3 regions of the Delftia sp. WSY_7 genome follow, and region 2 is predicted to be linked to each of the others. Evidence: predicted binding sites of a transcription regulator. Region 2 holds the regulator's gene; each other region holds the start of a gene.
What was found. Region 2 encodes HrcA, which represses chaperone genes, less so after heat shock. Its sites were predicted from a motif close to TTAGCACTCNNNNNNNNNGAGTGCTAA; they were not measured.

Region 1 (4,122 bases), 270 kb from region 2:
GGGGCGCCTTCAGCTTTGGGGGACTCGGCGATCATGGCTTCGGTCGTCAGCAGCAGCGATGCCACGGAAGCGGCGTTCTGCAGGGCCGTACGCGTCACCTTGGTCGGGTCCAGGATACCCATTTCCAGCATGTCGCCGTAGGTGTCGTTGGCGGCGTTGAAGCCGTAGTTGCCCGAGCCGTTCAGCACGGCGTTGACCACCACCGAGGGCTCGCCACCGGCGTTGGCCACGATTTCGCGCAGGGGCGCTTCGATGGCCTTCATGATCAGCTTGATGCCGGCGTCCTGCTCGGCGTCGCCGGTCTTCAGTTCGCCCACGGCTTGCTTGGCACGCAGCAGAGCCACGCCGCCGCCGGCCACGATGCCTTCTTCCACAGCAGCGCGGGTAGCGTGCAGGGCGTCTTCAACGCGGGCCTTCTTTTCCTTCATCTCGACTTCGGTGGCAGCGCCGACCTTGATCACGGCCACGCCGCCGGCCAGCTTGGCCACGCGCTCTTGCAGCTTTTCGCGGTCGTAGTCGCTGGTGGCTTCTTCGATCTGGATGCGGATCTGCTTGACGCGGGCTTCGATTTCAGCAGCTTGGCCAGCACCGTCGATGATGGTGGTGTTTTCCTTGCCGATTTCGATGCGCACTGCCTGGCCCAGGTCTTCCAGGGTCACCTTGTCCAGCGCCAGGCCCACTTCTTCAGCGATGACCTTGCCGCCCGTCAGGATGGCGATGTCTTCCAGCATGGCCTTGCGGCGGTCGCCGAAGCCAGGAGCCTTGACAGCCACAACCTTCAGGATGCCGCGGATGGTGTTGACCACCAGCGTTGCCAGGGCTTCGCCTTCGACGTCTTCTGCAATGATCAGCAGGGGACGGCCGGCCTTTGCCACGGCTTCCAGCGTGGGCAGCAGGTCGCGGATGTTGCTGATCTTCTTGTCGAACAGCAGCACGAAGGGGTTGTCCAGCAGGGCAACCTGCTTTTCGGGGTTGTTGATGAAGTAGGGCGACAGGTAGCCGCGGTCGAACTGCATGCCCTCGACGACGTCGAGTTCGTTGGCCAGCGACTTGCCTTCTTCAACGGTGATCACGCCTTCCTTGCCGACCTTGTCCATGGCTTCGGCAATGATGCTGCCCACGGATTCGTCGGAGTTGGCGGAGATCGAGCCGACCTGGGCGATTTCCTTGGAGGTGGTGGTGGCCTTGGATTGCTTCTTCAGCTCTTCCACCAGGGCGGCGACAGCCTTGTCGATGCCGCGCTTGAGGTCCATGGGGTTCAGGCCGGCGGCCACGTACTTGATGCCTTCGCGGACGATGGCCTGTGCCAGCACGGTGGCGGTGGTCGTGCCGTCACCGGCGATGTCGTTGGTCTTGGAGGCCACTTCCTTCACGAGCTGGGCGCCCATGTTCTGCAGCTTGTCCTTGAGTTCCACTTCCTTGGCGACCGACACGCCGTCCTTGGTCACGGTGGGGGCGCCGAAGGAGCGCTCCAGCACCACGTTGCGGCCCTTGGGGCCCAGCGTGACCTTGACCGCGTTGGCCAGGATGTTCACGCCTTCAACCATGCGGGCGCGTGCTTCGCCGCCGAAAACTACGTCTTTTGCTGCCATTTCAATTCTCCGGATTCAGTTGGAAAGTGCGGTTTCGAAGCGCGTGGATTACTTTTCGACGACCGCGAACAGGTCGTCTTCCTTCATCACCAGCAGTTCGTCGCCATGGACCTTGACGGTCTGGCCGCTGTACTTGCCGAACAGAACGCGGTCGCCGACCTTCACGTTCAGGGCGATCACTTCACCCTTGTCGTTCTTCTTGCCGGGACCCACTGCCAGCACTTCGCCCTGGTCGGGCTTCTCGGCGGCGTTGTCGGGGATCACGATGCCCGAAGCCGTCTTGGTTTCGTTTTCGAGGCGCTTGACGATCACGCGATCGTGCAGGGGACGCAGGTTCATACCAACTCCTAAATCATCAACAAAGTTGAAACAAAGACTTGCCGGCCCGGCGGGCCGGCATTCGAAGCAATGTGGGACAGAGGATTGTTAGCACTCATACCCAACGAGTGCTAATAATAAGGCAATTCGGCCAGGTTTCAAGGGGTAGGGCCGGATGTGCCGCAAGACGGCACATCCGGCGCGGAGTGCGGAACGCCACTACCCATTAGCTTTTCCGCCACTGATCTTTAGTTTTTTCGGGGCGCGCCCGCGCTGGCCAGCGGCGAAGCGCAGCCTGCAGGAGCACACAGAACTTCCGGCGAAAGGCTGTCGCTGAATCACCATGCAGCCTTGCGGGCTGTGACCTGACGTCGCATCGAAGGCGCCCTGGCCGTGGTGCTGAGCGCACCCAAGATCAGCCAGCCGTGCAGAGTGACTGTCCTTGATCAGGCGCGAACGAGACCGAAGCCACGTCTGGTGACCTCTGAGGTCAGAGGGAGAAAAGCTCCGCCTTCGTGGCACGATGACGGGCCAGTCCTAAAGGGGAGCTTCACCAGGTCGGGTGCGGATGAGGAGCGAAGCATCTGGCGATGCCGCCAGCCCTGAAGCTTGGATGACCACCATGTGGCTGCAACTGATAGGTCACGAGGTGGCCGTGAGCAGCAGCAATCGCTGCGGAGCAGTTGGCAACTGCAGACTTTCTAACGATGGCCTCAGGCTGATCTACGCCCTTCACTGTGCAAAGCGAGAGTGACAGGGACGACCAACACCGGCCGTTGAAGGCTTCCATTGTTGGACGACCGCTTCACCGTTTGGAAGTGGCCAGTCGATTCTTCGGTGCGCCGTGCTTCGCCTCGAAGGCCCCATTTCGCGCTGCACCGCTGATTCCTGTCGACTCAATGCCGTCGCTCCGACTGGTTTCAACGAAGGTGGAATCAGCCCACGATGGTGTTCGCGCCGAGCGTCCGCACTCAGGCGTTGGTGCGCAGGTTGGTGCAATGACGATGTAGGATTTGGATACAATGAAAATAAGAAGCATTCTTGTTTGCCGCTGCATATTGCCCCGGTGCCTTTCCTCCTGCTTCACTCGTGCCGCTTTCCCATGCCCGCCGCCGACCGCGCCCTTGTTCCCGATGTCGCCACTCTCTACTCCGACCACCACGGCTGGCTGCTGGGCTGGCTGCGCAAGCGCCTGGGCAATGCCTTTGATGCGGCCGATCTGACCCAGGACACCTATGTGCGCCTGCTGGGCCGTAGCGGCGCCGAGATCCAGGCCATTCGCGAACCGCGTGCCCTGCTGATGACCATTGCCCAGGGTCTGGCCGCCAACCTCTACCGCAAGCGCTGCGTGGAGCAGGCCTATCTGGACGCCCTGGCCCTCATGCCCGAGGCCGTGGCCCCGTCCCCCGAGCACCGCGCCATCGTGCTGCAGACCCTGGTCGAGGTGGACCGCCTGCTGGCCCTGCTCCCACTGCCCGTGCGCCAGGCCTTTTTGCTGTCGCAGATCGACGGCATGAGGCAGGCCGACATCGCGGCTGAACTGGGCCTTTCCGTGCCCACCGTGCGCCGCCATATCGCGCGGGCCGTGGTGCAAGTCTGCTTTCTGGACGACGACGGCGCATGAGCCTGCCCATTCCTCTTGCGGTGCGCGAGCAGGCCGCCGAATGGCTGGTGGAGCTGCAGTCCGATGATCACAGCGCCGGCACGCGCGAGATGCTGGTGCAGCGCCTGCAGCACTGGCGCGAATCCCATCCCGACCATGAGCGCGCCTGGTTGCGCATAGAGGCCATGGGCGCACGCCTGCAGCCGCTGTCCGGTACGCCGGCCAGCGTGGCCCTGGCCCAGGCCGCGCGCACGGCACGCGGGCGCGGGCGGCGCTTGGCGGTGCGCAGCCTGGCCGTGCTGCTGTTCACGGGCGCGGGTGCCTGTGCCGTGGCATGGAGAGGTCCGGCATCCTCGGGCGACTGGCTGGCCAGCCTGGGGGCGGACCTGCGCACGGGCACGGCCCAGCGGCGCAGCCTGCGCCTGCCGGACGGCACCCAGCTGCAGATGAATGCCGACAGCGCGGTCGACCTGGATTTCAGCCCGCAGCAGCGCCTGGTGCGCCTGCGCGGCGGCGACATCGAGGTGGCCACGGCCCAGGGCCTGAAGGATAGTGCGCCGCCCTTGCTCGTCGAAACCCGCCATGGCCGCATACGTGCCCTGGGCACGC
Region 2 (4,122 bases):
CATGCCTATGCGCGCAGCCTGGATCACGACCTGCGCGCTGGCGACTCCCTTCCCAGGCTGCTCGATGGCCTGCGGGCGCTGGACACGGCGCCCGGCCCGCAAGCCGGCAGCCCGCTGCTCACGGCCAGGGCGCTTGCCGCCGGCGGCCTGCCGCTCAGCAGCGAGGGGCGCGACGGCCGCGGCCGCAGCCTGATGCTGCTGGTCCAGGCCTTCGAGGCTCCGCCCACCACGGGCTGGCTGATCACCCTGGTCGATATCAGCGATCTGCGCAGCGCCCAGGCCCAGCGCGACCAGGCCATGCAGTTCATCTCGCACGACATACGGGCGCCCGTGGCATCCATCATCACCTTGCTGGAGATGCAGCGTGGTTCCGTACAAGCGCCCGACCTGGGCATGCTGCTCCCGCGCATCGAAGGCTATGCCCAGGCCTCCCTGCAGCTGGCCGACGATTTCGTGCACCTGGCTCGTGCCCAGCAGCAGGCGCTGCGCCGGCAGCAGCTGGACCTGGGCCTGGTGCTGGACCAGGCCGTGGAAAGCTGCTGGGCCCAGGCCAGCGCCGCCCATGTGCAGCTGGAATTCAGCCTGCCCGAGCAGGAATGCCCCGTGCTGGGCGACCCGGGCATGCTCCACCGCGCAGCCGTCAACCTGATCGGCAACGCCATCAAGTACGGAGCGCACGGGCAACCGGCAAGCGGCGCCACGGTGCAATGCCTGCTGCTGCAGGACGCCGGCCATTGCCGCATCGCCATCCGGGACCACGGACCCGGCATGGATGCACAGGCCGTCGCCCGCCTGAGCCAGCCCTTCGAGCGCCTGGACCACCATCAGCACCTGGACGGCGCAGGCCTTGGGCTGGCCTTTGTACGCACCGTGGCTGCCCGCCATGGCGGGCAGCTGCAGATAGAAAGCGCGCCAGGCCAGGGAAGCACCTTCAGCATCGTGCTGCCGAAGGCGCAGCAAGCCTGACCGGGGGTGTCATCCCGGCGGATGGCCCGTGAAAACGAAAAAGCCCTGAAGTCTTTTAACTTCAGGGCTTTGCGTTTTTTGGTGCGGCTGGCAGGAATCGAACCCACGACCCCTTGGTTCGTAGCCAAGTACTCTATCCAGCTGAGCTACAGCCGCAACGCTTCGCATTGTAGCAGCGGGTTTTGGAGCTTCCAGGCAAAAGCGCCATATTTCTGCAAAAAACCTGGAAGTCGCATTCAATGGCAGCCAGGCGCAGCCATGCCAGCCGGCAGCGTCGCGCCCAGCAAAAAAGCCTGCCGCCCGGAAAGGCGGCAGGCTTTTTCATACCAATGGATGGTAGGGCCTCCCAGAGTCGAACTGGGCACCAACGGATTATGAGTCCGCTGCTCTAACCAAGCATGAGCTAAGGCCCCTGATTCACCAAGGCAGCGCGGATGCACGCCATGGCAAACGGCTATTGTAGATCCTAACCTGCGCGGCTCAGCGCTTGTGGCTCAGCGCGTTGCTGACCAGCTTGGAGGTGATGTCCACGATCTGGATCATGCGGTCGTAGTGCATGCGGGTGGGGCCGATCACGCCCAGCGTGCCCACCACCTTGCCATCGAGCTCGTAGGGCGCGCTGACCACGGACAGCTCCTCGAAGGGCACGACCTGGCTTTCGCCCCCGATGTAGATGCGCACACCTTCGGCCTGGCTGGAGAAATCCAGCAGCCTGAGGATCTGGGTCTTTTGCTCGAACAGGTCGAAGGCGCGGCGCAGATTGCCCATGTCGCTGGAGAAATCGCTGACCGACAGCAGGTTGCGTTCGCCCGCGATGACCACGTCCTCCTGGGCACTGGTCATGGCCTCCGTGCCCACGTTGACGGCTGCCTGCATGAGGGTGGCCACCTCGCCGCGCAAAAGCTCGACCTCGCCCTTGAGGCGCTCGCGCACCTCTTCCATGGCCAGGCCTGCGTAGTGGCTGTTGAGAAAGTTCGATGCCTCGATCAGCTGGGAGGCTGAGTAATCCACGTCGGTGAAGATGACGCGGTTTTGCACGTCACCGTCGGGCGAGACGATGATGACCAGAAAGCGCCGCTCCGACAGTCGCACGAATTCGATGTGCTTGAACACCGAGGTACGGCGCGGCACCAGCACCACGCCCACGAACTGGGAAAGGCTGGACAGCAGGTTGGCGGCGTTGGCGATGACTTTCTGCGGCTGCTCGGGCACGAGCTCGGGCGTCACGATATCTGCACGGTCCGCCGTGAGCATGGTGTCCACGAACAGCCGGTAGCCCCGGGCGGTCGGAATGCGGCCGGCCGAGGTGTGCGGACTGATGATCAACCCCAGGTCTTCGAGGTCAGCCATCACATTGCGTATCGTGGCAGGCGACAATTCAAGCCCCGACGCACGCGACAGGGTCCGCGAGCCCACAGGCTGGCCGTCAGCGATGTAACGCTCGATCAGCGCTTTGAGCAACAACTTGGCACGTTCGTCGAGCATGTGATGATTTTAATGATGTAATTTCCAGAAATGACGTCCACGTTTCGCCACGTTGCCTTGATCGGGAAGTACCACGCTCCCAGCGCAAGCGCCCCGTCCGAGAATGCCAGCAACGCGCTCGAGCGCATTGCGGACTTCCTCAGGCGCCAGGGCTGCGAAGTCGTGCTTGATACCCAATCGGCCCTGCACGCAGGGCTCACAGACTACCCCACCCTCGATGTCGATGGCCTGGGCAGGCATTGCGACCTGGGCCTGGTCGTCGGCGGCGACGGCACCATGCTCGGCGTGAGCCGGCACTTGGCGCAATACGGAACGCCCCTGATCGGGGTGAACCAGGGCCGCCTGGGCTTTGTCACCGACATCGCGCTGGAGGACTTCGAGGCCACGCTCACGCCCATGCTGCAGGGCGAGTACGAAGAGGACCTGCGTCCCCTGATGTGCGCCCGCGTGATCCGCGAGGGCGAATGCGTGTTCGAGGCCCTGGCCATGAACGACGTGGTGGTCAACCGCGGCGGCACCTCGGGCATGGTGGAGCTGCGCATCGAGGTGGGCGGCCGCTTTGTCTCCAACCAGCGCGCCGACGGCCTGATCGTGGCCACGCCCACGGGCTCCACGGCCTATGCACTGTCCGCTGGCGGGCCGATGATGCATCCGTCCATCCCCGCCTGGGTCATGGCCCCAATTGCGCCGCACAACCTGTCCAACCGCCCCATCGTGCTGTCCGATGCCAACGAGGTCACGATCGAGGTCGTGGCCGGGCGCGATGTCAGCGCCAATTTCGACATGCAGTCCCTGGCCTCGCTGCAGCACGGCGACCGCATCCTCGTGAGCCGCGCCCACCACAGCGTGCGCTTTCTGCACCCCAAGGGCTGGAACTACTTCGCCACGCTGCGCAAGAAACTGGGCTGGAACGAGGGAGGCGCCTGACCATGGCGCTCAAGCGCATCGTTCTGCGCGACTTCGTGATCGTGCAGGCACTGGATCTGGACTGGCATGCGGGCTTCACCGTGCTGACCGGCGAGACCGGCGCCGGCAAATCCATCCTGATCGACGCATTGCAGCTGGCCCTGGGCGCCCGCGCCGACGCCGACGTGGTGCGCGAAGGCTGCACCCAGGCCGACATCTGCGTGGAGTTCGACGGCTGCGCGCGGCTGCGCCCCTGGCTGGAGGCGGCAGGCCTGGCCTGCGAGGACAACAGCCTGCTGCTGCGGCGCACAGTGGACACCCAGGGCCGCAGCCGCGCCTGGATCAACGGCACGCCGGCCACGGCCACGCAGCTGCGCGCCCTGGGCGAGCAGCTGATCGACATCCACGGCCAGCATGCCTGGCAAAGCCTCACGCGGCCCGACGCAGCACGCGCGCTGCTGGACGCCTATGCGGGCATAGACAGCCGCGAGGTCCAGGCCTGCTGGAGCCGCTGGAGCCAGGCACGACAAGCCCTGCAGCATGCGCAATCAGCCCAGGACAGCCTGCAGCGCGAACGCGAACGGCTGCAGTGGCAGATCACCGAACTCGACAAGCTGGCCCCGCAGGCCGACGAGTGGGACGAGCTCAATGCCCAGCACACGCGCCTGTCGCATGCCCAGACCCTGATAGACACCGCCCAGACCACGCTGCAGATGCTGGAGGACGACGAGGCCGGCGTGATCACTCCGCTGGGCCGTGCCAGCC
Region 3 (4,122 bases), on a different contig from region 2:
GCGCCAGCTGGGGGTATCGCACATCGTCATCGACCGCCAGGCGCGCCCCGGCGACCAGTGGCGCAACCGCTATAAATCGCTGTGCCTGCACGACCCGGTCTGGTACGACCACCTGCCGTACATGCCTTTCCCGGACAACTGGCCCGTGTTCGCGCCCAAGGACAAGATCGGCGACTGGCTGGAGATGTACACCAAGGTGATGGAGGTCAACTACTGGCCGTCCACCAACTGCCTGAACGCCCGCTTCGATGAGGACCGGCAGGAATGGGAAGTGACCGTGGAGCGCAATGGCGAGACGCAGGTGCTGCGCCCCAGGCATGTGGTGTTCGCCACCGGCATGTCGGGCAAGGCGAATGTGCCCAAGATCAAGGGCCAGGACATCTTCAAGGGCGAGCAGCAGCACTCGTCCCAGCACCATGGCCCGGACGCCTACGCGGGCAAGAAGGTGGTGGTGATCGGCGCCAACAATTCCGCCCACGACATCTGCGCGGCCCTGTGGGAGCACGGCGCCGATGTGACCATGGTGCAGCGCTCGTCCACGCATATCGTGCGCTCCGATTCGCTGATGGACATCGGCCTGGGCGACCTGTACTCGGAGCGCGCCGTGGCCAGCGGCGTGACGACCAGGAAGGCGGACCTGATCTTTGCCTCGCTGCCCTACCGCATCATGGCCGACTTCCAGGTGCCGGTGTACAACCGCATCCGCGAGCGCGACGCTCAGTTCTACCGCCAGCTGGAGGCGACCGGCTTCATGCTGGACTTCGGGGATGACGACTCGGGCCTTTTCATGAAGTACCTGCGCCGCGCCTCGGGCTACTACATCGACGTGGGGGCCTGCGATCTGGTGATCGACGGCAGCATCAAGCTGCAGGCGGGCAAGCAGATCAGCCACCTGTCGGAAAACGCGGTGGTGCTGGCCGATGGCACCGAGCTGCCGGCGGACCTGGTGGTCTACGCGACCGGCTATGGCTCCATGAACGGCTGGGTGGCCGACCTGATCAGCCAGGAGGTGGCGGACAAGGTGGGCAAGGTCTGGGGCCTGGGCTCGGACACCACCAAGGACCCGGGACCGTGGGAGGGCGAGCAGCGCAACATGTGGAAGCCCACGCAGCAAGAGGCGCTGTGGTTCCACGGCGGCAACCTGCACCAGTCGCGCCACTACTCGCTGTACCTGGCGCTGCAGCTCAAGGCGCGGCAGGAAGGCCTGCCGGTGCGTGTCTATGACCTGCAGCAAGTTCATCACCTGCGGTAAGGCCGAATAATCGCCATGGGGCGGCTGTGCCGCCCGCCAACCCAGCCTTGCAAAACAGAAAGTTCAATCATGAAAGCAGCACGTTTCCACGACCGGGGCGACATCCGCATCGAGGACATCCCCGAACCCGTGGTGGAGCCCGGCACCGTGGGCATCGAAGTGGCCTGGTGCGGCATCTGCGGCACGGATCTGCATGAGTTCATGGAAGGGCCGATCTTCATCCCGCCCTGCGGCCACCCGCATCCCATCTCGGGCGAGTCCGCACCCATCACCATGGGGCATGAGTTCTCGGGCGTGGTGTACGCCGTGGGCGCAGGGGTGGACGATATCCAGGTCGGCCAGCATGTGGTGGTGGAGCCCTACATCGTGGCCGACGATGTGCCCACGGGGCCGGGCGACAACTACCACCTGTCCAAGGACATGAACTTCATCGGCCTGGGCGGGCGCGGTGGCGGGCTGTCCGAGCGGATTGCCGTCAAGCGCCGCTGGGTGCATCCCATCTCCGATGCCATTCCACTGGACCAGGCCGCGCTGATCGAGCCGCTGTCCGTGGGCCACCATGCCTACACCCGCAGCGGAGCGAAGGCCGGCGATGTGGCACTGGTGGGCGGCGCCGGCCCCATCGGCCTGCTGCTGTCGGCCATCCTCAAGGCCAAGGGCCTGACCGTCGTCATCACCGAGCTCAGTGCCAAGCGCAAGCAAAAGGCGCGTGAATCGGGCGTGGCCGATCACATCCTGGACCCCTCCGAGGTGGACGTGGTGGCCGAGGTGATGAAGCTCACCGGCGGCAAGGGCGTGGATGTGTCGTTCGAATGCACCAGCGTGAACAAGGTGCTGGACACGCTGGTGGCCGCGACGAAGGCCACGGGCGTGGTGGTGATCGTGTCCATCTGGAGCCATCCGGCCACCATCAACGTGCACAGCGTGGTCATGAAGGAGCTGGACGTGCGCGGCACCATCGCCTACTGCAACGACCACCAGGAAACCATCAAGCTGGTCGAGGAGGGCAAGATCAACCTCGAGCCCTTCATCACCCAGCGCATCCAGCTCGATGACCTGGTGGCCCAGGGCTTTGACACGCTGATCCACAACAACGAGTCGGCGGTGAAGATCATCGTGCAGCCACGGTTCAAATAGCCGCTGGGCACCGCGACTGCGCGAACCTGGATCTTTCGTGCCGTTCGCCCGGTCGCCGGCGGAGCCGGGCGCAAAGGGGTCAAAACCCGGCGGGGGCCGACACATGCCTCCCGCCGGCAAGCAGGGTTTCCAAAAATCGCTCAGACTAGCCAGAAGCGACTTTTGCAGTGCCGAAGATTTCTGCAACCGACTGAAAAACCCGCGGAACTTCGGCTTTAGCACTCAATCCTAACGAGTGCTAATATGAAGGAATGGAAGAAAGGAACTCTGCAATGACAAACGCCTCCGGCTCCATTGCGACCACCTTGGCGCCCGCTAACCCCTGGGCCCTGGTGCCGCCTCTGGGCAATCTGGATGCCTACATTTCCGCGGTCAACCGCCTGCCCATGCTCACCCTCGAGGAAGAGCAGGACTACGCCCGCAAGCTCAAGGAACACAGTGACCTGGACGCCGCAGGGCGTCTGGTGATGTCCCACCTGCGCCTGGTGGTGTCCATCTCGCGCCAGTACCTGGGTTATGGCCTGCCCCACGGCGACCTGATCCAGGAAGGCAATGTCGGCCTGATGAAGGCCGTCAAGCGCTTCGATCCCGATCAGAACGTTCGCCTGGTGAGCTACGCCATGCACTGGATCAAGGCCGAGATCCACGAGTACATCCTCAAGAACTGGCGCATGGTCAAGGTCGCCACGACCAAGGCCCAGCGCAAGCTGTTCTTCAACCTGCGCTCCATGAAGCAGGGCCTGAAGTCCGACGCCGCCATGGCCGAGGACGGCGCCATGCTGCGCGACACGCTGACCTCCGGCGAGATCGACGCCATGGCCGAGAAGCTCAACGTCAAGCGCGAAGAAGTCATGGAGATGGAAACGCGCCTGGCCGGTGGCGACGTGCTGCTGGACCCCTCGCCCAGCGATGATGGCGAGCAGGCCTTCGGCCCCATCGCCTATCTGGCCGACGGCGCACATGAGCCCACGGCCATGATCGAGTCGCGCCAGCGTGACCACCTGGCCACCGACGGCATTGCCATGGCGCTGGATTCGCTGGACGACCGCAGCCGCCGCATCGTCGAGGAGCGCTGGCTCAAGGTCAACGATGACGGCTCGGGCGGCATGACGCTGCATGAGCTGGCCGCCGTGTATGGCGTGAGCGCCGAGCGCATTCGCCAGATCGAGGTGGCTGCCATGAAGAAGATGAAGAAGGCCCTGGCCGAATTCGCCTGAAAGCGTGAAGGCCTGGGCTGACAGGCCGCTTCAAGACAAACCCGGATAATCTCCGGGTTTTTTATTGCCCGCAGCCTTTGCGGCCCCCACGCACCCATGCCCGCCAGCGCCATCTCGCCACTACGCCGCCTCTTCGCCAATGCCTTGGCCACCGCCCTGGCTTCGGCCCTGCTGCCTTGCGCCGCCGTGGCGGGCGACCAGTGGCCCAGCAGGCCCCTGCATCTGATCGTGGGCTTTCCCGCGGGCTCCTCGCCCGACCTCACGGCGCGCGCCCTGGCCGAGCCGCTGGAAAAGCGCCTGGGCCAGCCCGTCATCGTCGAGAACAAGGTGGGAGCAGGCGGCAACATTGCAGGCGAGCAGGTGGCCCGTGCGCGCGATGGCCATACCTTCAGCGTGATGATCAACGGCAACCTGACGATTGCCCGCCTGCTCAACCCCGCCGTGCGCTACGACCCCGTCACGGACCTGCAGCCCGTCAGCCTGATCGGCGTGGCGCCCCTGGTGCTGGTGGCGCCG

Region 1: the regulator HrcA is predicted to act here: its motif matches at 2,019-2,045, upstream of groES (co-chaperone GroES).
Region 3: the regulator HrcA is predicted to act here: its motif matches at 2,605-2,631, upstream of rpoH (RNA polymerase sigma factor RpoH).

The regions. Positions count from the first base shown of each region.
Region 1 covers NZ_JBICLB010000005.1:438,049-442,170, reverse strand. Annotated here, with positions in the region: gene groL (chaperonin GroEL) at 1-1,592, opposite strand, end outside; gene groES (co-chaperone GroES) at 1,641-1,931, opposite strand; gene ACF8ME_RS03325 (sigma-70 family RNA polymerase sigma factor) at 3,013-3,534, shown strand; gene ACF8ME_RS03320 (FecR domain-containing protein) at 3,531-4,122, shown strand, end outside.
Region 2 covers NZ_JBICLB010000005.1:166,203-170,324, forward strand. Annotated here, with positions in the region: gene ACF8ME_RS02065 (CHASE2 and HATPase_c domain-containing protein) at 1-966, shown strand, start outside; tRNA gene ACF8ME_RS02070 (tRNA-Arg) at 1,046-1,122, opposite strand; tRNA gene ACF8ME_RS02075 (tRNA-Ile) at 1,301-1,379, opposite strand; gene hrcA (heat-inducible transcriptional repressor HrcA) at 1,447-2,451, opposite strand; gene ACF8ME_RS02085 (NAD kinase) at 2,482-3,378, shown strand; gene recN (DNA repair protein RecN) at 3,381-4,122, shown strand, end outside.
Region 3 covers NZ_JBICLB010000034.1:991,696-995,817, reverse strand. Annotated here, with positions in the region: gene ACF8ME_RS19265 (NAD(P)/FAD-dependent oxidoreductase) at 1-1,252, shown strand, start outside; gene ACF8ME_RS19260 (2,3-butanediol dehydrogenase) at 1,322-2,389, shown strand; gene rpoH (RNA polymerase sigma factor RpoH) at 2,662-3,606, shown strand; gene ACF8ME_RS19250 (Bug family tripartite tricarboxylate transporter substrate binding protein) at 3,703-4,122, shown strand, end outside.